Regions from separate parts of the Thauera aminoaromatica genome, predicted to be linked through region 4. Evidence: predicted binding sites of a transcription regulator. Region 4 holds the regulator's gene; each other region holds the start of a gene.
What was found. The regulator sigma-54, encoded in region 4, starts transcription at its own class of promoters, with help from an activator protein. The targets are predictions, from matches to a motif close to TGGCACGCTTNCTGCTNA.
Positions count from the first base shown of each region.

Region 1: flgG (flagellar basal-body rod protein FlgG) is a predicted target of sigma-54. The motif match lies at 2,707-2,724, and genes of this name have one in related genera.
Region 2: TMZ1T_RS00280 (PEP-CTERM sorting domain-containing protein) is a predicted target of sigma-54. The motif match lies at 2,824-2,841, and genes of this name have one in related genera.
Region 3: fliE (flagellar hook-basal body complex protein FliE) is a predicted target of sigma-54. The motif match lies at 2,206-2,223, and genes of this name have one in related genera.

Region 1 covers NC_011662.2:3,158,694-3,163,764, reverse strand. Annotated here, with positions in the region: gene TMZ1T_RS13930 (flagellar hook assembly protein FlgD) at 1-479, shown strand, start outside; gene flgE (flagellar hook protein FlgE) at 495-1,847, shown strand; gene flgF (flagellar basal-body rod protein FlgF) at 1,880-2,620, shown strand; gene flgG (flagellar basal-body rod protein FlgG) at 2,869-3,651, shown strand; gene TMZ1T_RS13910 (flagellar basal body L-ring protein FlgH) at 3,660-4,337, shown strand; gene TMZ1T_RS13905 (flagellar basal body P-ring protein FlgI) at 4,348-5,071, shown strand, end outside.
Region 2 covers NC_011662.2:72,533-77,603, forward strand. Annotated here, with positions in the region: gene katG (catalase/peroxidase HPI) at 1-91, opposite strand, end outside; gene TMZ1T_RS00275 (OprD family porin) at 619-1,875, shown strand; gene TMZ1T_RS00280 (PEP-CTERM sorting domain-containing protein) at 1,982-2,779, opposite strand; gene TMZ1T_RS00285 (RluA family pseudouridine synthase) at 3,006-3,659, shown strand; gene TMZ1T_RS00290 (FUSC family protein) at 3,722-4,816, shown strand; gene TMZ1T_RS00295 (LysR family transcriptional regulator) at 4,851-5,071, shown strand, end outside.
Region 3 covers NC_011662.2:3,135,427-3,140,497, forward strand. Annotated here, with positions in the region: gene TMZ1T_RS13790 (flagellar brake protein) at 34-813, shown strand; gene TMZ1T_RS13795 (flagellar brake protein) at 867-1,658, shown strand; gene fliE (flagellar hook-basal body complex protein FliE) at 1,837-2,160, opposite strand; gene TMZ1T_RS13805 (sigma-54-dependent transcriptional regulator) at 2,479-3,900, opposite strand; gene TMZ1T_RS13810 (sensor histidine kinase) at 3,897-5,057, opposite strand.
Region 4 covers NC_011662.2:789,697-794,767, forward strand. Annotated here, with positions in the region: gene hprK (HPr(Ser) kinase/phosphatase) at 1-739, opposite strand, end outside; gene ptsN (PTS IIA-like nitrogen regulatory protein PtsN) at 708-1,193, opposite strand; gene hpf (ribosome hibernation-promoting factor, HPF/YfiA family) at 1,330-1,653, opposite strand; gene TMZ1T_RS03445 (RNA polymerase factor sigma-54) at 1,672-3,126, opposite strand; gene lptB (LPS export ABC transporter ATP-binding protein) at 3,149-3,871, opposite strand; gene recX (recombination regulator RecX) at 3,858-4,307, opposite strand; gene recA (recombinase RecA) at 4,324-5,071, opposite strand, start outside.

The sequences.
Region 1 (5,071 bases), 2.1 Mb from region 4:
GCACGGTCGACGGCATCGAGCGCCTGAACAAGATGTTCCAGAGCTTCGTCGATGGCCAGAGCGCCTACGACTCGATGCAGGCTGCCGCGCTCGTCGGGCGCGGCGTGCTGGTGGAGGGGAAGAAGCTGACCCTCACCGAGGCCGGCGCGGTAGGCGGTTTCGAGCTCGATGCCGCGGCCGACAGCGTGGTGCTGTCGATCAAGGACGCCGCCGGCCTCGAGATCAAGAAGATCGAGCTCGCGGACGTCAAGGCGGGCAGCCAGAACTTCATCTGGGACGGTACCGCCAGCGACGGTTCGCGTGCCGTCGACGGCGCCTACACGGTCGAGCTGAGCGCGCTCGCCGAGGGCAAGAAGGTCACGGGTCGGACGCTCGAGTTCGGCCCGGTCACCAGCGTGATCCGCGGCGCCTCGGGTACCGACTTCCAGGTCGGCTCGCTCGGCATCTTCAAGTACGACGACATCAAGCAGATTCTCTGATCCGGAGCCCCGATCATGTCTTTCCAGCAAGGTTTGAGCGGCCTGAGCGTTTCCTCCAAGGCCCTGGACATCATCTCCAACAACGTCGCCAACACCAACACGATCGGCTTCAAGACCGGCTCCGCGATCTTCTCGGACGTCTTTGCGGCCTCGCTGACCGGCTCGATCTCGGGCAAGCAGGTGGGTGTGGGCGCCACGCTCGGTGCGGTGCGGCAGACCTTCACCCAGGGCAACCTCACCACCACCAACAACCCGCTCGACCTGGCGATCAACGGCGACGGCTTCTTCGTGGTCAGCCGCGAGAACGGCCCGGACGTGTATACCCGCAACGGCCAGTTCGAGCTCGACAAGGAGGGTTTCATCCGCACCCCCACCGGCGAAAGGCTCAAGGGCTTCCAGAGTCCGGTCACCCCGGGCGCCCTGCCCACGCCGATCGGCGGCCTCAAGGACGTCCAGGTGCCGATCGTCGGTTCCCAGCCCATGCCGACCAGCCGGGTGGAGATCGGCGGAAACCTCGATGCGAACGACCTGAGCGCAGCCCAGCGCTACCCACAGCTGTTCGGCTCGACCTTCACGTTTCCGCTCCCTGCGGGCGAGAACTGGCAGGACGCGCGCACCTACAATTTCTCGACCTCGATCAAGGCGTACGACAGCCTCGGGAAGTCGCACGAGCTCACCTACTACTTCGCCAAGGTGACCCCGACCCCGAACGATCCGGTCAACACGAACGAGAACACCTGGAAGGTCTTCACCAGCGTGGACGGCGGCTATCCCTTGGGGGTCGGGACCGATGGCTCGATCGAGGACCCGAGCGTGATCTGGAGCCTGACCTTCAACGAGAAGGGTACGGTGAACACGCCCATCGTCGGGCCGACGGCTGCGAATCCGCTGGCGATCCCGGCTTCCTACACGCCGGGTGCGGACCGCATCCGTTTCCACGTCGATTTCAGCGACATGCGCCAGATCGGTGGCTCCTACCTGATCACCGAGCTCACCCAGGACGGCTACACCGGCGGCGAGCTCGCCGGAGTCAGCGTGGGACGGGACGGCATCGTGACCGGTCGCTACACCAATGGCGAGACGCGCGAACTCGCCCAGCTCGCGCTGCAGACCTTCCGCAATCCGAACGCGCTGCTGTCGATCGGCAACAACTTCTGGGAAGCGACCACCGAATCCGGCCTCACTGCGCCGTCCAAGGCCGGCGAAGGGGTCGCGGGCGTGGTCTCGGCGGGCATGATCGAGGACGCCAACGTGGAGCTCACCAACGAGCTGGTGCAGATGATCGTGCAGCAGCGCAACTACCAGGCCAACGCGCAATCCATCAAGGCGCAGGACCAGGTCCTGCAGACCCTGGTGAACCTGCGCTGATCCTGAAACCCGCCTGACACGAGAGGCCAGCGATGGACCGCCTGATCTACACCGCGATGACCGGCGCCAAGGGCACCATGGACCAGCAGGCGGCGGTCGCGCACAACCTCGCCAACGTCGACGCCACGGGTTTCCGCGCAGAGTTGCACAAGCTGCGCGCGGTCGAGGTGCAGACCGAGGCGCTGCGCACGCGCGCCTTCACGGTCGACGCCAGCGTCGCCAACGACTTCACCGAGGGGCCGCTGCAGTTCACCGGCCGGCCCTTCGACGTCGCGCTCGCCGGCAAAGGCTGGCTGGCGGTGCAGATGCCGGACGGCAGCGAGGCCTACACCCGCAACGGCAGCCTCGCGGTGAGCGCCAACGGCGTCCTGCAGACGCGCGACGGCAGGCCGGTGCTGGGCGACGGCGGGCCGGTCACGATCCCGCCCGACAACGAGATCACCATCGGTGCCGACGGTTCGGTCTCGGCCTTGCAGCCCGATCAGCCGGGTGTGGTCAACGTGGTCGCGCAGCTCAAGCTGGTGAATCCGCCCGAGGCGCAGCTGGTGCGTGGCGACGACGGCCTCTTCCGCCTGCAGGGCGGGGCGCCCGCGCCGGTCGATCCCAATGTGCGCGTCGCCGGGGGCTATCTCGAGGGCAGCAACGTCAACGTGGTCGACCAGATGGTGCAGATGATCTCGCTCGCCCGTCAGTTCGAGATGCAGACCCGCATGCTGTCGACCGCCGAGCAGAACGACCGCTCGGCCGCGCGGGTCATCGGCGGCCAGGGCTGATCGAGGCGCGCTCCCCGCCGAGCCGGGCTGCGCGGGCCGGGTAGCGTGGGGCGCCCGGCCTTTTTTGCGCACCCGGCCGCTTCGATTAGCACGGTTTTTGCGTTGCTTATCGCAGGATGGTCGGTGACGGCACCGGCCTAGACTGATCCCATCGAAAAAGCGGCAGCACGGCGGCAATTTCAGCTGGGTATTCCAACCCCGCACGGCAAATCCTGCCGCCCCGGCAACGCAAGGCAAAGGAACCCATCATGATCCGCTCCCTGTGGACCGCCCGTACCGGGCTGGATGCCCAGCAAACCTCGCTGGACGTGATCTCCAACAACCTGGCCAACGTCTCCACGAACGGCTTCAAGCGTCAGCGTGCGATCTTCGAGGACCTGCTCTACCAGACCATCCGCCAGCCTGGCGCACAGTCGACCCAGCAGACGCAGATCTCCAGCGGCCTGCAGATCGGTACCGGCGTCAAGCCGGTGGCGACCGAGCGCATCTTCACCCAGGGCACGTTGCAGCAGACCGGTGGCTCGCTCGACGTCGCGGTGCAGGGCAACGGCTTTTTCCAGGTCGCCATGCCCGATGGCACCACCGCCTACACCCGTGACGGCGCTTTCCAGCTCGACAGTCAGGGCAACGTCGTCACCGCCAGCGGTTACACCCTGGCCGACAACATCAACATCCCCGCCGACGCGCTCTCGATCACCATCGGCAAGGACGGCACGGTCAGCGTGCTGCAGGCCGGGCAGACCGCGCCGGTGGAAATCGGCGCCATCCAGCTCGCCACCTTCATCAACTCGGGCGGCCTGCAGGCCGCGGGCGAGAACCTGTTCTACGAGACCGCCTCGAGCGGCGTGGCCACGCCCACCCAGCCGGGCACCAACGGCGCGGGCGTGCTCAACCAGGGCTATGTCGAGGTCTCCAACGTCAACGTCGCCGAGGAGCTCGTGAGCATGATCGTGACCCAGCGCGCCTACGAGCTCAACTCGCGCGCGATCTCGACCTCCGACCAGATGCTCGGCCGGCTGACCCAGCTGTGAGGCGCACGATGAAGCTCGCCAGCCATTCGATCGCCGTCGGCCTGCTCGCGCTGCTGTCGGGCTGCGCCGCGATCCAGACCACCCCGCCGTCTGCGGTGCATCAGCCGATGAGCGTGCGCCCCGAGGCGATGGCAACCGCGCTGCCCGGCAATGGCGCGATCTACCAGACCGTGCAGGCACGCCCCTTGTTCGAGGACCGGCGCGCGCGCCGCATCGGCGACACGATCACGATCAACCTGGTCGAGCGCAACACCGCGGAGAAGAGCGCCAACGCCAACGCCACCCGCAACGGCAACATGAGCGCCGGCATCGGCCCCATCAACCGCCTGCCCTTGAGCGGCCTGAACGGCCTGGAGCTCGAGGCCGATGCCGAGTCCGACTTCAACGGCAAGGGCGCGGCCGCGGCCAACAACGTCTTCAACGGCACGATCACGGTCACCGTGATCGACGTCTACCCCAACGGCAACCTGCTGGTGTCGGGCGAGAAGATGGTGGCGATCAACCAGGGCAACGAGTTCATCCGCTTCTCGGGCGTGATCAACCCGAACACCGTCACCACCGCCAACACCGTGCAGTCGACCCAGGTGGCGGATGCGCGCATCGAGTACCGCGGCAGCGGCTTCATCGACGAGTCCAACACCATGGGCTGGCTGCAGCGCTTCTTCGTGGCGATCATGCCGTTCTGAGGGCCGCGCCATGTCCTGTCTCGCCTCCCTTCTGCTGCGCGCCGCGGTCGTCTCCCTCGCCGTGCTGATCTTGCATCCGGCGCAGGCGTACGCCGCGGCCGAGCGCATCAAGGACCTCGCCTCGGTGGCCGGCGTGCGCGACAACCAGCTCGTCGGCTACGGGCTGGTCGTCGGCCTGGACGGTTCGGGCGACCAGACCACGCAGACTCCCTTCACCGTGCAGAGCATCGTCAACATGCTCGGCAACCTCGGCGTGAGCCTGCCGCCCGGGACCAACCTGCAGTTGAAGAACGTGGCCGCGGTGATGGTCACCGCCAACCTGCCGGCCTTCGCCCGTCCCGGGCAGGCGATCGACGTCACCGTGTCCTCGATCGGCAACGCCAAGAGCCTGCGCGGCGGCACTCTGGTGATGACGCCGCTCAAGGGTGCCGACGGCCAGGTCTATGCCATTGCCCAGGGCAACATGGCGGTCGGCGGCGCGGGCGCGCAAGGCGGGGGCGCCTCGCTGGTCATCAATCACCTGTCGGCCGGACGCATCCCGGGCGGCGCGACCGTCGAGCGCGCGGTCCCGACCGCACTCGGCCAGGGCGACGCGGTGCTGTTCGAACTCAACGACGCCGACTTCGGCACCGCGCGCCGGGTCGTCGATGCGATCAACCTGGTCTATCCGGGCGCGGCGAGCGCGCTCGACGGGCGCAGCATCCAGGTGCGCGCGCCGACCGACTCCAGCGCGC
Region 2 (5,071 bases), 720 kb from region 4:
GCCACCACGCCATCACCGCATCCTTGGCGGCGGTATTGCCGCCATGCATCACCGGGCACTTGCCGGCGGTGTTCGTGCTGTTCTCGCTCATCTGATTCTCCCTCTGTGACTGCTACGCAGACTGATTGCGAGGGGCGGTCGCGCCTCGCAGAAAACCGCTTCCGAAGCTCGCTCCACGATCGCGGAACAAGGCCGGAAACGGCCGAAAACCGCTGCTGACAGGCTCAGACTAGCAAAGATCGGGCGCTTTGGAAGCAATGGAGAGAATTGACGGAGGCTATCTTCCGACGTTGCGGTGCACAATAAAATTTATCCGGCTGGCCTGCGGAACGCGTTCCGCTCATGCGGCTCCACATCGTCCAGCAGAGGTGCGAACGCCCTGCCGGTCGCGCGCACGAAACCCAGCCTGGCTACCCAGTTCGAGCAGTTTTCTCCATAGCCGGGTGTAAGAAAACCCGACACTCCGGGGTCGCCAACCTTGTTCGGCCAGGGACTGTCATTTTCCTGCAACCCGCCGCACCGCTTCGCGCCGGAAATGCGAGAATCGCGCCCCCTCTCCCGCGGGCACGACCCGCCGGCAGGCTGGAAAAGACAACGGACACCATCGAGGAAAGCAACATGTCGAAGAAGTTGGCAGGTTTGATCGTTCTTGGGCTCGCGAGCGCGACGCCCGCATTCGCCGCCGGGCAGGCCGAGGCGAAGGGTCTCGTGGAGGACAGCTCGCTGAACGTGCTGCTGCGTAACGCGTTCATCAATCGTGATTACAAGGGCGGCCGCCACGACAGTGGCGAATGGGGCCAGGGTGCGATCGCGAACTTCGAGTCGGGCTTCACACAGGGCACGGTCGGATTCGGTGTGGACGCATTTGCCGCCTATGCGGTTCGCCTCGATGGCTCCCGCGACCGCGCAGGCAACTGGGGGATCGACTTCTTCAAGCAGGACAGCACCGGCATGCCGGAGAAGGATGTGGCAAAGGGTGGCGCCTCCCTCAAGCTGCGCTTCTCGAACACCGTGCTCGCTTACGGCGACCTGCGCCCCAACCTGCCGGTGCTGAGCCACGACAACTCCCGCCTGCTGCCCGAGAGCTATACCGGCACCATGCTGACCTCGACCGAGATCGAAGGCCTGGAATTCAATGCCGGCACCTTCCACGCCCAGTCGCGCAAGAGCGACGAGGGTCGTGACAGCGGTGGCCTGAAGGGCATTGACGTGATCGGCGCGAGCTACAAGTTCAACGACGCCTTCAGCGGCGCGTTCTACGTCTCGGACGTCGAGGACGTGCTCAAGCGCCAGTACCTCAACCTGAACTATGTGCTGCCGATCGCCAGCAACTCGCTGACCTTCGACTTCAACGGCTACCGCACCAAGCAGGACGCCGACTTCCAGCCCGGCAAGAGCCGCATCTGGAGCCTGGCCTCGACCTACGCGACCGGCCCGCATGCCTTCACGCTGGCCTACCAGCGCAACAATGGCGACATCGACTACAACTACGGCTTCTACCAGAGCGAGGGATGGATCGGTGACGGCGGCGGCTCGATCTGGCTGGCCAACTCCTACTGGTCCGACTTCAACGCTGCGGACGAGCAGTCCTGGCAGGTGGCTTACTCGGTCGACTTCGCCGAGTACGGCATCCCCGGCCTGAGCTACCGCATCGCCTACGTCCGCGGCCACGACATCGACGTCGGCACGACCACGGATGGCAAGGAGCACGAGCTCTTCAACCAGCTGTCGTACAAGGTGCAGAGCGGCGCCGCCAAGGATCTGAACGTCCGCCTGCGCGCCTCGACGCTGCGCGTCTCGGAGAGCGCCCGCGCCTACAACAGCAGCGGCAACGAAGTCCGCATCTTCCTCGACTACCCCTTCAGCGTGTTCTGATCCACGCGATGCGCACCGGTCCGGGCATCCCCCGATCCGGTGCGCACAAGAACAAACGGGAGCCATCGGCTCCCGTTCCTTTTTTGCGGGGATCGCGCCCCCCGCCTCAAGCCCTGCGCCTGCGCGCTACACCAAGCCCGGCGAGCCCCAGGCCGAGCAGCGCGAGCGAGGCGGGCTCCGGTACGCCGTTCGGCGTGCAGCCGGGTGCCGTCGGGTTCGCGTCGCAAAACTCGACCGCGGTCCCCTGCACGCCCACCGTGAAGCCGTTCCAGTTTTCGTCGCTGAGGCTGCGCCAGTTCACGGTGTCGAACGTGCCCTTGAACTGCAGCGTGCCGTGCGGTTCGCCCGTGCCCAGCAACTGGTACTCGGTCTTGCCGTTGACCGTCACCATCTGCTTGTACGAGGTTCCGCATCCCCAGTAGCCGCAGGCGTTGCCGTCACTGGAATCGCCGAAGCTGAGGATGTCGAAGTCCTGGTCGAAGCCGTAGCCGTTGCCGTTGAGGCTCACATAGGCGAACACCGGATTCGCGATCGCCTGCGAGAAGCTCAGCGTCTGCAGGCCTGCGCGGTTCAGTGCAACGATGTCGGTCGTGGCCGGCCGGTTGTCGACCGCAGTACTCGTGAACGGCGAGGTGCCGGTCGGGCCATCCGTGCCGTTGCTGTAATAGTAGGTGCCCCCGCCCGTCTCGTAGAAGCTGATCCCCTGCGGGTTCGTGTAGGTCACGGAGACCGTCGAATTCGACGTCGTGATCGTGCCCACGCCCTTGAAGCCGACACCCGGATCCAGGTCGCTTCCGGTCCAGTCCGTCCAGTAGATCTGCGCCGCCGAGGCGCCGCCGGCGCTCAGCGCCAGAGCCAGCGCCAGCACGCCGGCCTTGCAACTCGTCCGTGTCCTTGTTTTCATGTCCGTCTCTCAATCAATCTCGGCGACGCCGAGCCGTCTCGACCGAAGCGAGATCCGTGCCAGCCTTGCAAAAATGCCGAATTTGCCCTTGATAACAGAAACTTGCGGGCTTGTCGGAAAAGTCGGACGCGTATCGGGCCCACAGGCGTGTAAAGATTGCCGACACCGCCCATCCCGGGCAAAGGAAGCGCGGCCCCGTCAGCACACCTCGCCTGAAAACATCCCCATGCGGCCCGAAATCCATCCCTCGATCCCCGCCCTCCACGTCGACGAGTGCCTCCTCGTCGTCGACAAGCCTGCCGGCCTGCTCTCCGTCCCCGCGGGCGGGGAAGGCCGGCAGGATTGTCTGGCGGCGCGGATCCAGGCGCGCTGGGCCGACGCCCGCATCGTGCATCGGCTCGACGCCGCCACCTCCGGCCTGGTGCTGTTCGCGCGCGGCGCGGAGATGCTGCGGCGCATGAGCCTCGCCTTCGAGCAGCGCATCGTCGGCAAGCAGTACGTGGCCGTGGTGCACGGCCATCTCGCCCAGGACGACGGCGAGATCGACCTGCCGCTGGCCGAGGATGCGGACAACCGGCCCCGCCAGATCGTCGATGCGCTGCGCGGCCGGCGCGCGCTCACGCGCTATCGCGTGCTCGATCGCCAAGGGGCGGGCGCCGACGCCTGCAGCCGCCTGGAGCTCAAGCCGGTCACCGGGCGCGCGCACCAGCTGCGCGTGCATCTGCTCTGCCTCGGCCACCCCATCTTCGGCGATCCGCTCTATGCTCCGCCCGAGTCCGCCGCCCGCTTCGGCCGCATGCACCTGCACGCCGCCCGCATCGCCTTCATGCATCCACACACGCGCGTGCCGATGGTGTTCGACAGCCCGGCGCCGTTCTGAAGCCCATGGTGCAGGCCGCCCCCACGCGAGCACTGCATCGAGCCCTCGACCGTGAGAACCGCATGACGACCCGCTCCCCCCTGCAACGCGTCGCAGACCTGCTGCGCGCCGAGTGGCACCACCTCACCGCGTTCACCCCCAGCACCCGGCGCTGGCAACTGGCCTTCGCCGCCGCGTTGGCCTCCGGCCTGCCGCTGATGGTGGGGGCATGGTTCGGCCATCTCGAATACGGACTGATCTCTTCGATCGGCGGGCTCGCGCTCCTCTACCTCCCCAACACGCCGATGTCGCACCGCATGGTGTGGCTGATGGCCTGCGCCTTCGGCATGGCGGCGAGCTATGCGCTCGGGCTGATGACGCATTTCCTGCCGCTGGCCAAGGTGGGCGTGCTGGCGTTGATCGCGATGCTGGTGACCATGGTGTGCCGCTTCTATCGCGTCGGCCCCCCGGGCAGCCTGTTCTTCGTCATGGCGGCGGCGATCGGCGCCTACACGCCCGGCACGGTGGAGGAGATCCCGCTGCGCGTGGGCCTGTTCACCATGGGCGCCCTGCTCGCGAGCCTGATCGCCTTCGTCTACAGCCTCCAGGTCCTGCGCCTGCAGCCGGCCGATGCGGTGCCGCCGCTGCAGCCGCCGACCTTCGACTTCGTCGTCTTCGATTCGGTGGTGATCGGCGCCTTCGTCGGCCTGGCGCTGGCGATCGCCCAGGCGCTGCAGCTCGACCGCCCCTACTGGGTGCCGGTGAGCTGCCTGGCGGTGATCCAGGGCGTGTCGCTGCGCGCGGTGTGGAACCGCCAGCTCCAGCGCGTGCTCGGCACCGCCATCGGCATGCTCTTCGCCTGGTGGCTGCTGAGCCTGCCGCTCGACGCGTGGCGGATCGCGCTGCTGGTGATCCTGCTCGTCTTCGTGATCGAGAGCCTGGTGGTGCGCCACTACGGCCTCGCGGTGATCTTCATCACCCCGCTCACCATCCTGCTCGCCGAGGCCGCCACCCTGGGCCACGCGCCGCTCGCCGAGCTGATCGCGTCGCGCTTCACCGACACCCTGCTCGGCTGCGTCGTCGGTCTGGTGGGCGGCATCTGCCTGCACAGCGCGCGCTTCCGCACGCTCTTCGGCAACCCGATGCGCCGGCTGATCCCACGCCAGCCGCCATCCTGACCGGCTTCAGCCCGTAGCCGGACCGCCAGCACCGATGAAAATCAACCAGTTGCGCTATTTCCTCGCCGTGGCCGACAAGGGCAGCGTGCGCGCGGCCGCAACGGCACTCGGGGTCTCGGCTGCCGCCGTCAGCCAGGCCCTGCGCGAACTCGAGACGGCGATGGGGACGCCGCTGTTCACGCGCGAGTCGCACGGCGCGGTGCTGAGCTACGCCGGACGACAGTTCCTCATCCACGCCCGCCTGATCCTTGGCCA
Region 3 (5,071 bases), 2.2 Mb from region 4:
CCGTGCGCTGCCTCAAGCGACGAGCCCCAAGGCATGACGATCGACCAAGAAGACACCCGCATCGAACTCATCCACGCCGACGACGAGGCGAAGTACGTGCTGCGCGACGCGCGCGAGATCCTCGCGATCGTGCGCAACCTGCTCGGTGCGCGGGCGCTCGTGAGCGCACGGCTGGCGCCGGGCAACGAATCCGTGCTGTCCACCCTTGTCGCGGTCGCGGAAGACGGCACCAGCCTGCTGCTCGACGGCAGCGCCGACCCGCTGCAGAACCAGCGCATGGAGCGCGCCGACGCGCTCGACTGCGTGACCCAGCTCGACAAGGTGCGTATCCAGTTCCTGCTGCGCGGCCAGCGCCTCGTCGAGGACGGCGGCAGCCCGGGCTTCCGCGCGCCGCTGCCGGAAGCCCTGCTGCGCCTGCAGCGACGCGAGTTCTACCGCCTGCAGACGCCGATCTCGGAGGGGGTGAGCTGCACGCTGGCCCTCCCCCGTGTCGACGGCAGCCGGCGCGAGGCCGAGCTGCGCATCCTCGACATCAGCGGCGGCGGCGTGGCGATCGCGGTGCCGCCGGTGGGCGTGCACTTCGAGCCCGGAACCGAGTTCCCCGACAGCCTGCTGCGCCTGCCCGACACCGCACCGATTTCCGCGCGCCTGGTGGTGCGCAACCTCTTCCGCATCACCCGGCGCGGCGGCGCCGAGGTGCTGCGTGCCGGCTGCGAGTTCGCCGACCTGCCGCGCGGCGCCGAGGACGCGATCCAGCGCTACATCCTGCGCGCCGAGCGCACCCGCAACGCGCGCGAGCGCGGCCGCTTGTGAACCCGCGGCACCCCACCCGCCTCCCGACCCTGCCCAAGACACGATAGCCCCGCATGGCCGAACTCAGCACCCCAAGCCCCGCCAGCCCGGCACCGCTCGACGGCGGACGCGGCGACGAGCTCGAGAAATTCACCCTGCGCGGCGCGCGCCAGATCCTGCAGCTGCTGCAGGATCTCATCACCCACCGCGGCTTGATCACCGCCCACACCGGCGGCGGCCACTCCTTCATGACCGCGGTGCTGAAGGTGGACGAAGAGCGCGGGCGCGTGGTGCTCGACCCCAGCCCCGACCCCCAGGCCAACCGCCGTGCGCTCGCCGCGCCGCGCCTGACCTGCGTGACCCAGCTCGACGGCATCCGCATCCAGTTCCCGCTCGTCGGCCTCGGCGAAGGCCAGGACAAGGGCCGCCCCGCCCTCTTCGCACCCCTGCCCGCCGAGATGCTGCGCCTGCAGCGGCGCGAGTTCTACCGCCTGCAGGTACCGCTCGCGCACGAGCTGAGCTGCCTGTTGAAAGCGGAGGACCTCGCCCGCAAGCCGGTGGAGGTGAGCGCACGCGTGATCGACATCGGTGCCGGAGGGGTGGCGGTGGTGGTGCCCACGGGGGCGGCGGAATTCGTCATCGGCGGCACACTGCCGGCCTGCCGCCTCGCGCTGCCGGACGGCGAGCCGATCGAACTCGACCTCGAGGTGAGAAACCTCAACCGCCAGACGCAGCGCAACGGCACCGAACAACTGCGGGTGGGCCTGCGCTTCGCCGCCCTGCCGCGCGCTGCGGACACCCGCATCCAGCGCTACATCTTCAAGACGGAACGCGCGCTCAACGCCAAGGCACGCGGAGGCCTGTAGGCTTGATGCCAAGCCTTTCCGCAGCGCCCCGGTCGCGACTTGCGTCACCTGCATCCCACCCGAGACGCCGGGGGTCTTCGTAGGAGCGACGCAAGTCGCGATTCCGGCGCTCGAAATGCGCGACAACGCCCCGGTCGCGACTTGCGTCGCTCCTACGGGAGAACCGCGGCGAAGCCGGTCAGACCGGCATGTTCATAATGTCCTGATACGCCGTGACCAAGCGGTTGCGGACCTGGACCATCTGCTGGAAGGACATGCTGGCCTTTTGCAGGTTGACCATGACGTCCTGCAGATTGACGTTGGGGTCGCCGGCGGAGAAGTTTTGCGCCATCGCGCGCGCCTCGCCCTGGGCGGCGCTGACGTCTTTCAAGGCGGTGTTGAGCACGTCGGCGAAGTTGACGCCTCCCGCGGGCGCGTCCGCGGCGGGTGCGGCCTTGCCTTGCGCGGCCTGCGACACCGAGCGCAGTTCGCTCAGCATCTGGTCGATTCCACGGGTGTCCATAGCGTAATCCCCCGGCTTCAGGGTGGTCGGTGACGTCAGTGTAGCAGAGCAAATCGCGTGCCAGAGCCGCCGGGGACGCGCGGTCGTTGCGGTTTTCGTAGGAGCGACGCAAGTCGCGACGACGGCGTCGGCACTGATTCCATGCGCCCGATCGCGACTTGCGTCGCTCCCACAGGCGCCTTCGGAAGAGGGTTGACTTGCCGTAGGAGCGACGCAAGTCGCGAGCGGGCGATCGTGCAATCCGGTGGCCGATGGGCGGCCGGAAAGGGCTGCGGGGCCGGGATCGCGACTCGCGTCGCTCCCACAGGGCGCCCGGTCTCACACGTCGTGGCCCTCCTCGCGGTATTGCTGCAGCTTGTAGCGCAGGGTGCGCTCGGAGATGCCGAGCTTTTCCACGGTCTTCTTGCGCGAGCCGCCGAACTCGCGCAGCGTGGCGAGGATGTGCTCGCGCTCGAGGTCTTTCATGTTGGTCGGGCGCTCGGGAGCCGGACCGGCCGTGCCGGCCCCGGCGGCCTGCCCGCTACCCGACTGCACGGCCGCGACACCCCCCTGCATCCCGGGAGAAGCGGCAAGCCCTGCCGCCCCGCCGGCAGAATTTGCCGGCTCCGGCTTCCATTGTGGCAAGCACAGGCGGATCGTCTCGGCGCTCACCTCGTCGCCCTGGGTCAGGATCAGCACGCGGTGCATGATGTTTTCCAGCTCGCGCACGTTGCCCGGCCAGGCGTACTGCGGCAGCAGCGCCTCGGCGGCGGGCGAGAAGCGCACCTGGCGCTGCTGGCGGGCGGCGTGGCGGGCGAGGAAGTGGCGCGCCAGCGGCACGATGTCGCCCGGGCGCTCGCGCAGCGCGGGGATGGCGATCGGGAACACGTTGAGGCGGTAATACAGATCCTCGCGGAAGTGCCCGGCGGCGACCTCGCCGAGCATGTCGCGGTTGCTGGTGGCGAGCACGCGGATGTCGAGGGCCACCGGCTTCTTGCCGCCGACGCGCTCGACCTCGCGCTCCTGCAGCACGCGCAGCAGCTTGGCCTGCAGGCCGAGCGGCATCTCGGAGATCTCGTCGAGCAGGATGGTGCCGCCCTGGGCCTGCTCGAACTTGCCCGGCTGCGCCGCCTGCGCACCGGTGAAGGCGCCCTTCTCGTAGCCGAAGAGCGTGGCCTCGAGCAGGTTCTCGGGGATGGCCGCACAGTTGATCGCGATGAAGGGGCCCTTGGCGCGCGGCGAATGCTGGTGGATGTAACGCGCGAAGACCTCCTTGCCGGTGCCGGACTCGCCCGAGAGCATCACCGTCGCATCCGACTCGGCCACGCGCGCAGCGAGCGCGAGCAGGCCGCGGGTGTGGGGGTCCTCGGCGATGGTGTCCTCGCCCGCGGGCTGCACCGCGGCGTAGCGGCGCACGCTCTCGAGCAGCACCTCGGGCTCGAAGGGCTTCATCAGGAAGTCGCAGGCGCCGCCGCGCATCGCCGCCACCGCCTTGTCGACGTCGCCATAGGCGGTCATCAGCAGCACCGGCGTCTGCGGCCGGCGCGCGCGCACCTCGTGCAGCACCTGCAGGCCGTCCATGGGCTGCATGCGCAGGTCGGTGACGACCAGGTTGAAGTGCTCGCGCTCGATCGCCGCGAGCGCCGCCGCGCCGCCATCGACGCCGACGACGCGGTGGTGCGCCATCTCCAGCGTGAAACAGACCGCGTCGCGCAGCGCGGCGTCGTCCTCGACGACGAGGATGTTGAGGGTCTCGATCATGGGTTCTCTTGTGCGCCAATGGGCGCCGCCGCCAGCGGCACGACGAGGGTGAATTCCGCGCCCTGCCCGGGCGCGGAGCGCAGGGTGATGTCGCCGCCATGGGCGCGCGCGACGCCGCGGGCGATCGCCAGGCCCAGCCCGGTGCCTTCGGCGCGGGTGGTGAAGAAGGGCTCGAAGAGGCGCTCCTGCAGCTCGGGGGCGATGCCGCGGCCGCTGTCGCGCACCGTGAAGCGCACCGCGGGCGCGCCCACGCCGGCGTCGGCGGCGCCGACCAGCACGGCCTCGCAGCGCAGCGTGCCGCCCGCCTCGCAGGCCTGGATGCCATTCTCCAGCAGGTTGGTGAGCGCGCCGCCGAGCGCCTTGCGGTCGCCGACCAGTTCGGCCGCGCCGCAGGCGCAGTCGGCCGCGAACGCCACCTGGCGCGCGCGCGCCACCGGTTCCAGCGTGTGCGCGAGCTCGGCGAGCAGCTCGCACACCGCGAAGCGCTGACGTCCGGCGCTGTCGCCGCGCGCGAACAGCAGCATGTCGCGGATGAGGCGCTCGAGGTAGCGCAGGCGTTCGAGCGCGCGGTCGGCCACCATGGCGCGCTGCGCCGGGTCGAGCTCGGGCTGGCGCAGGTTGCCGGTGTATAGCAGCGCGGCGGCGAGCGGCGTGCGCAACTGGTGGGCGAGCCCGGCGACCATCTCGCCCATCGCCGCAAGGCGCTCGTTGCGCTCGGCGGTCAGGCGCATGCGATGGGTGTCGGTGACGTCGTGAACGAGCAGGATGCGCTCGGCACCGGAGTCGAGCTCGGACTCGGACAGGGCCAAGCGGCGCGGGTCGCCATCGACCGCGGCGGGGTCGCGGCGCAGCACGAATTCGCCCGGGGTGCCGCTATCTTCGAGGCGGGCGGCGAGCTCCGCCCACGCCACCCCGGCAAGCCCGCCTCCGAACAAGCTCTCGGCAGCGCGGTTGGCCTGCACCACGGTGCCGGCACGATCGACCACCAGCACCCCGGCGGGCAGCGCCCCCATCAGCACCGACAGGCGTTCGCTGAGCTGGCCGACCTGGGCCTGCAGCGCGGCGTAGGCGGTGGAGAGCTCCTCGGAGGCGCGGCTGAAGAGCGCGAAGGCCTCGGCGAGCTGGGCGGCGTCGAGCACCGGCGCCGCGGCGGGCATGCTCCCTGCTTGAT
Region 4 (5,071 bases):
GCCGGCAGGGGTCGTCGGGACCGGGTTGGCGGCGGTCGAGGTGGCAGATCAGGCGCAGGCGCATCTTCCGCCGGCACGCGGTCTCGCCGAAGATGGTGCGGATGTTGATCAGGCCGAGGCCGCGCACTTCGATGAAATCCTGCAGCATCTCGGGGCAGCGGCCCTCGAGCACCGTGGGCGCGATGCGCGACAGCTCGACCACGTCGTCGGCGACAAGGCCGTGGCCGCGCGAGATCAGCTCGAGGCCGAGCTCGGATTTGCCCGCGCCGGAATCGCCGGTGATCATCACGCCGAGCCCGAGCACGTCCATGAACACGCCGTGCAGCGAGACCTTCTCGGCGAGCTCGCGCGACAGGTAGAGGCGGAGCTGGTCGATCACGCTCGCCGAGGGGTGGCGCGCGGTGAACAGCGCGACGTCGTGCGCCTCGCAGATGCCGTGGAGGATGTTGGGGATCTCGCAGCCGTCGGCGACGATGATCGCGGGGGGGTGCGCCGAGAGGATCTCGTTGAGGTGGTGGGCGACCTTCTCGTTCGCCTGGCGTTGCGCCCACGCGAGCTCTGCGGCGCCGAGCACCTGTAGCCGGGTGGGGTGGATCAGGTTGAGGTGGCCGACGAGGTCGGCCGGCCAGATGCGCTCTTCGGCGACCGACAGACGGGCACCGATCGGTCCGCTGACGTGGACGAGGCTCAGGCTTTCGCGGTGCGCCTCATACAGCCGGGTCAGGCTGGTTTGCCGCATCGGCACCCCAATTCACGAACAGGCGGTGGATCTGTGCGGCATCCGTCGCGCCGTGCAGGGTCTCGCGGAACTCGCGGTCGCTGAACATCTGCGCGAGCTCGGAGAGCAACTGCAGATGGGTTTCGTTGGCCTGTTCGGGCACGAGCAGCACGAACAGCATGTCCACCGGACGGCCGTCGGGAGCATCGAACTGCACCGGGGTGGCCAGGCGCAGAAAAGCGCCGGCGGCGTCCTTGAGCCCCTTGATGCGGCCGTGCGGGATGGCGATGCCCTGACCCAGTCCGGTCGAGCCGAGGCGTTCGCGGGTGAACAGGCTGTCGAACACGGTGCTGCGGGCGATGCCCTGGTTGTTCTCGAACAGCAGGCCGGCCTGTTCAAAGACGCGCTTCTTGCTGCTCGCGTCGAGATCGATCACCACGTTGGAAAGCGGCAGGAGTTGGGATATCAGGCTCATTCGCAGGTGGGCTCGCGCACTCTTCCGTCAGCTGCCGCCAGGGGGGCGGGAATCCGGTCCGGGGCGTGTGCGGCCGCGCTTCGTGAAAACGCGCGCATTATAACCACACCCCGGACGGGGAGCTTCAAGCCGGTCCTCAGGCCTCGGGGACCTGGTGCTTGAGCGACTCGTGGTTATGGTCGGACTGCTTCTGCTTGTACTTCTGAACCTGACGGTCGAGCTTGTCGGTCATCGCGTCGATCGCCGCGTAGAGGTCGGCGTCGTCCGCTTCGACGAAGAGGTCCTTGCCGCGCACGTGCAGCGTCACCTCGGCTTTCTGCTTGAGCTTTTCGACCGACAGGATGACGGTGACGCTGGTGACGTTGTCGAAATGGCGGATGACGCGATCGAGCTTGGAGGTCACGTATTCGCGGATGGCGGGGGTGACTTCGACGTGGCGCCCGGTGATGTTCAGATTCATGGATGACTCCTGTTGTTGTCAGAGGGATTTGCGCAGGCTGACCGGCGGGATGTTGAGGGACTCGCGGTACTTGGCGATCGTGCGCCTCGCCACGACGATTCCCTGTTGGCCGAGAATTTCGGCGATCTTGGCGTCGGACAGCGGCTTCTTGCTGTCCTCCGCGTCCACCAGCTGGCGAATCAGCGCACGAATCGCCGTGGAGGAAGCCGCACCGCCGGTGTCGGTCGCGACATGACTGCCGAAAAAATACTTGAGCTCGAAGACTCCGCGCGGCGTCGCCATGTACTTCTGCGTGGTGACGCGCGAGACGGTGGATTCGTGCAGCTCGAGCTGGTCTGCGATCTCCCTTAGGGTGAGTGGCCGCATCGCCACGTCCCCATGATCGAAGAACTGCCGTTGCTGGTCAACGATGGCCTGGGACACGCGCAGGATGGTGTCGAAGCGCTGCTGGACGTTCTTGATCAGCCAGCGCGCCTCCTGCAGCTGCCCGCCGAGGCCGCCGCCCTGTGCGCGGTTCTGCTGCAACAGGCTCGCGTACAGGCGGTTGATGCGCAGGCGGGGCATCGCTTCCTGGTTCAGGCTCACGGTCCATTGGCCGCGCAGCTTGCGCACGACGACGTCGGGCAGCACGTAGCGCGTCTCGGCGGTGGAGTAGCGCGAGCCGGGGTGGGGGTCGAGGCTGCAGATCAGGGCCTGCGCTTCGCGCAGACCCTCGTCGTCACAGCCGGTGAGCTTGCGGATACGGGCGAAGTTGCGCTCCGCGAGCAGTTCGAGGTGGCTGGTCACGATCTCGAGAGCGAGAGGGCGTATCGGGCACTCGGGCAAGGCCTGGAGCTGCAGGGCCAGACATTCCTGCGGGCTGCGCGCGCCGATCCCGGCCGGCTCGAGGCTCTGCACGTGGCGCAGGGCGATGGCGAGCTCGTCGAGATCGACCTCGGCGTCCTGCGGCAACAGCTCGAGGAGATCTTCCAGCGGCTGGTGCAGGTAGCCGTCGTCGTCGAGTGCCTCGATCAGGAAGCGCACCAGCGCGCGGTCGCGGTCGGACAGGGGCGAGAGGGCGACCTGCTGGTCGAGGTGTTCGCGCAGCGACACGCCGGCGGCCTGGATGTCCTGGTAGTCGCCGTCCTCGTCGTCCTCGCTGCGGCTGGACGCGCCCTGACCCACGTTGGACCAGTCGATGCCCTCGTCCTCGCTGCTGCCTTCGCCGCCCTCGTGCGTGATCGACTCGCCCGCCGGTTCGGCGGCGGGTTCCGGCGCGGCTTCGCGCTCGGGCGCGTTGCCCGGCGGCGGCGCGGGGGCGTAGTCGACGCCGCCGTCGCCATCCTCGCGCTCGAGCATGGGATTCTCGAGCAGCACGCGCTCGATCTCCTGGTTCAGCTCGATCGTAGACAGCTGCAGCAGCTTGATCGACTGCTGCAGCTGGGGCGTCAGCGTGAGGTGCTGGGAGAGCTTGAGCTGGAGGCTGGGTTTCATCGCGGTCGGCAGGAGGGCGGGCTCACAGGCGGAAGTGCTCGCCGAGGTAGACCTGGCGCACGCGCTCGTTCTCGATGATCTCGGTAGGCTCTCCGCTCGCCAGCACGCGACCTTCGCTGATGATGTAGGCGCGGTCGCAGATGCCCAAGGTCTCGCGCACGTTGTGGTCGGTGATCAGCACGCCGATACCGCGCTCCTTGAGGAAGCGGATGATCTTCTGGATGTCGATGACCGCGATCGGATCGACCCCGGCGAAGGGCTCGTCGAGCAGGATCAGGCGCGGGTCGGTGGCGAGCGCGCGGGCGATCTCGCAGCGCCGGCGCTCCCCACCCGAGAGCGAGATCGCGGTGTTGTCGCGCAGGTGATGGATGCCCAGTTCCATCAGCAGTTCCTCGAGCCGCTCCTCGATCTGGCGGCGTTCGAGCCCCTGGAGTTCGAGCACGGCGCGGATATTCTCGGCCACGCTGAGCTTGCGGAACACGCTCATCTCCTGCGGCAGGTAGGACAGGCCCAAACGCGCGCGGGCGTGGATCGGCAGGTGGGTGAGGTCGGTGCCGTCGAGGGCGATCTGGCCGCCGTCGGCGCGCACCAGACCCACAATCATGTAGAAGCAGGTGGTCTTGCCGGCGCCGTTGGGACCGAGCAGGCCGACGACCTCGCCCGAGCCGACCTCGAAGCCGACGTCATGCACCACGGTGCGCGCCTTGTAGCGCTTTTGCAGGCCGGCGACCTTAAGCAGACTCATCGTAGGGCTCTTTCAGCAGCTTGCGGATCAGCTCGGGGGCGAAGCCCCGGGTTTGCAGGAAGCGCGCCTGGCGCGCCCATTCGCGTGCGTCGGCGGGTGGGGTGGCGAAGCGGCCGTGCAGCACCGCGCGCGCCCGCTCGATCTCGGATTCTACGCACTCGTCGGCGAGCGCCTCGTCGATCCGGTCACGGTCGATGCCTCGCCGCACGAGCTCGTTGCGCAATCGTGCGGTGCCGAAGCGCGCCGCCTTGCCGCGCACGAAGGCCTCGGCGTAGCGCTCGTCGGACTGCAGGCCGAGCTCGCGCATGCGCTCGAGCACCGCTTCGATCTCGGCCGGCTCGCCATGGGGTGCGAGCTTGCGCGCAAGTTCGGCGCGCGAGTGGTCGCGCCGGGCGAGATGGCGGAGCGCACGTTCGCGCAGGCTCGGCTCGCCCATGTCGGTGCCGACGGGGTCAGGCCTCGGCCGGCGCCGGGGCGGACGCGGCGGCGGGCGGCAGCTCGGGCAGGCCGACCGCGACCCGCACCTTGTTCTCGATCTCGCGGGCCAGCACCGGGTTGGCGCGCAGGAACTCGCGCGAGTTGTCCTTGCCCTGGCCGATCTTGTCGCCCTTGTAGGCGTACCAGGCGCCCGACTTGTCGACGATCTTGTGCTCGACGCCGAGGTCGATGATCTCGCCTTCGCGCGAGATGCCCTCGCCGTAAAGGATGTCGAAGTGGGCTTCCTTGAACGGTGGCGAGACCTTGTTCTTGACCACCTTGACGCGGGTCTCGGAGCCGACCACCTCGTCACCCTTCTTGATCGTGCCGGTGCGGCGGATGTCCATGCGCACCGAGGCGTAGAACTTGAGCGCGTTGCCGCCGGTGGTGGTCTCCGGGCTGCCGAACATCACGCCGATCTTCATGCGGATCTGGTTGATGAAGATCACCAGGGTATTGGTGCGCTTGATGTTGGCGGTGAGCTTGCGCAGTGCCTGCGACATCAGGCGGGCCTGCAGGCCGGGGAGCTGGTCGCCCATCTCGCCCTCGATCTCGGCCTTGGGGGTGAGCGCGGCGACCGAGTCGATGACCACGATGTCCACGCCGCCCGAGCGCACCAGCATGTCGGCGATCTCGAGCGCCTGTTCGCCGGTGTCGGGCTGCGAGATCAGCAGATCCTCGATGTCGACGCCGAGTTTTTCCGCGTAGCCGACGTCGAGCGCG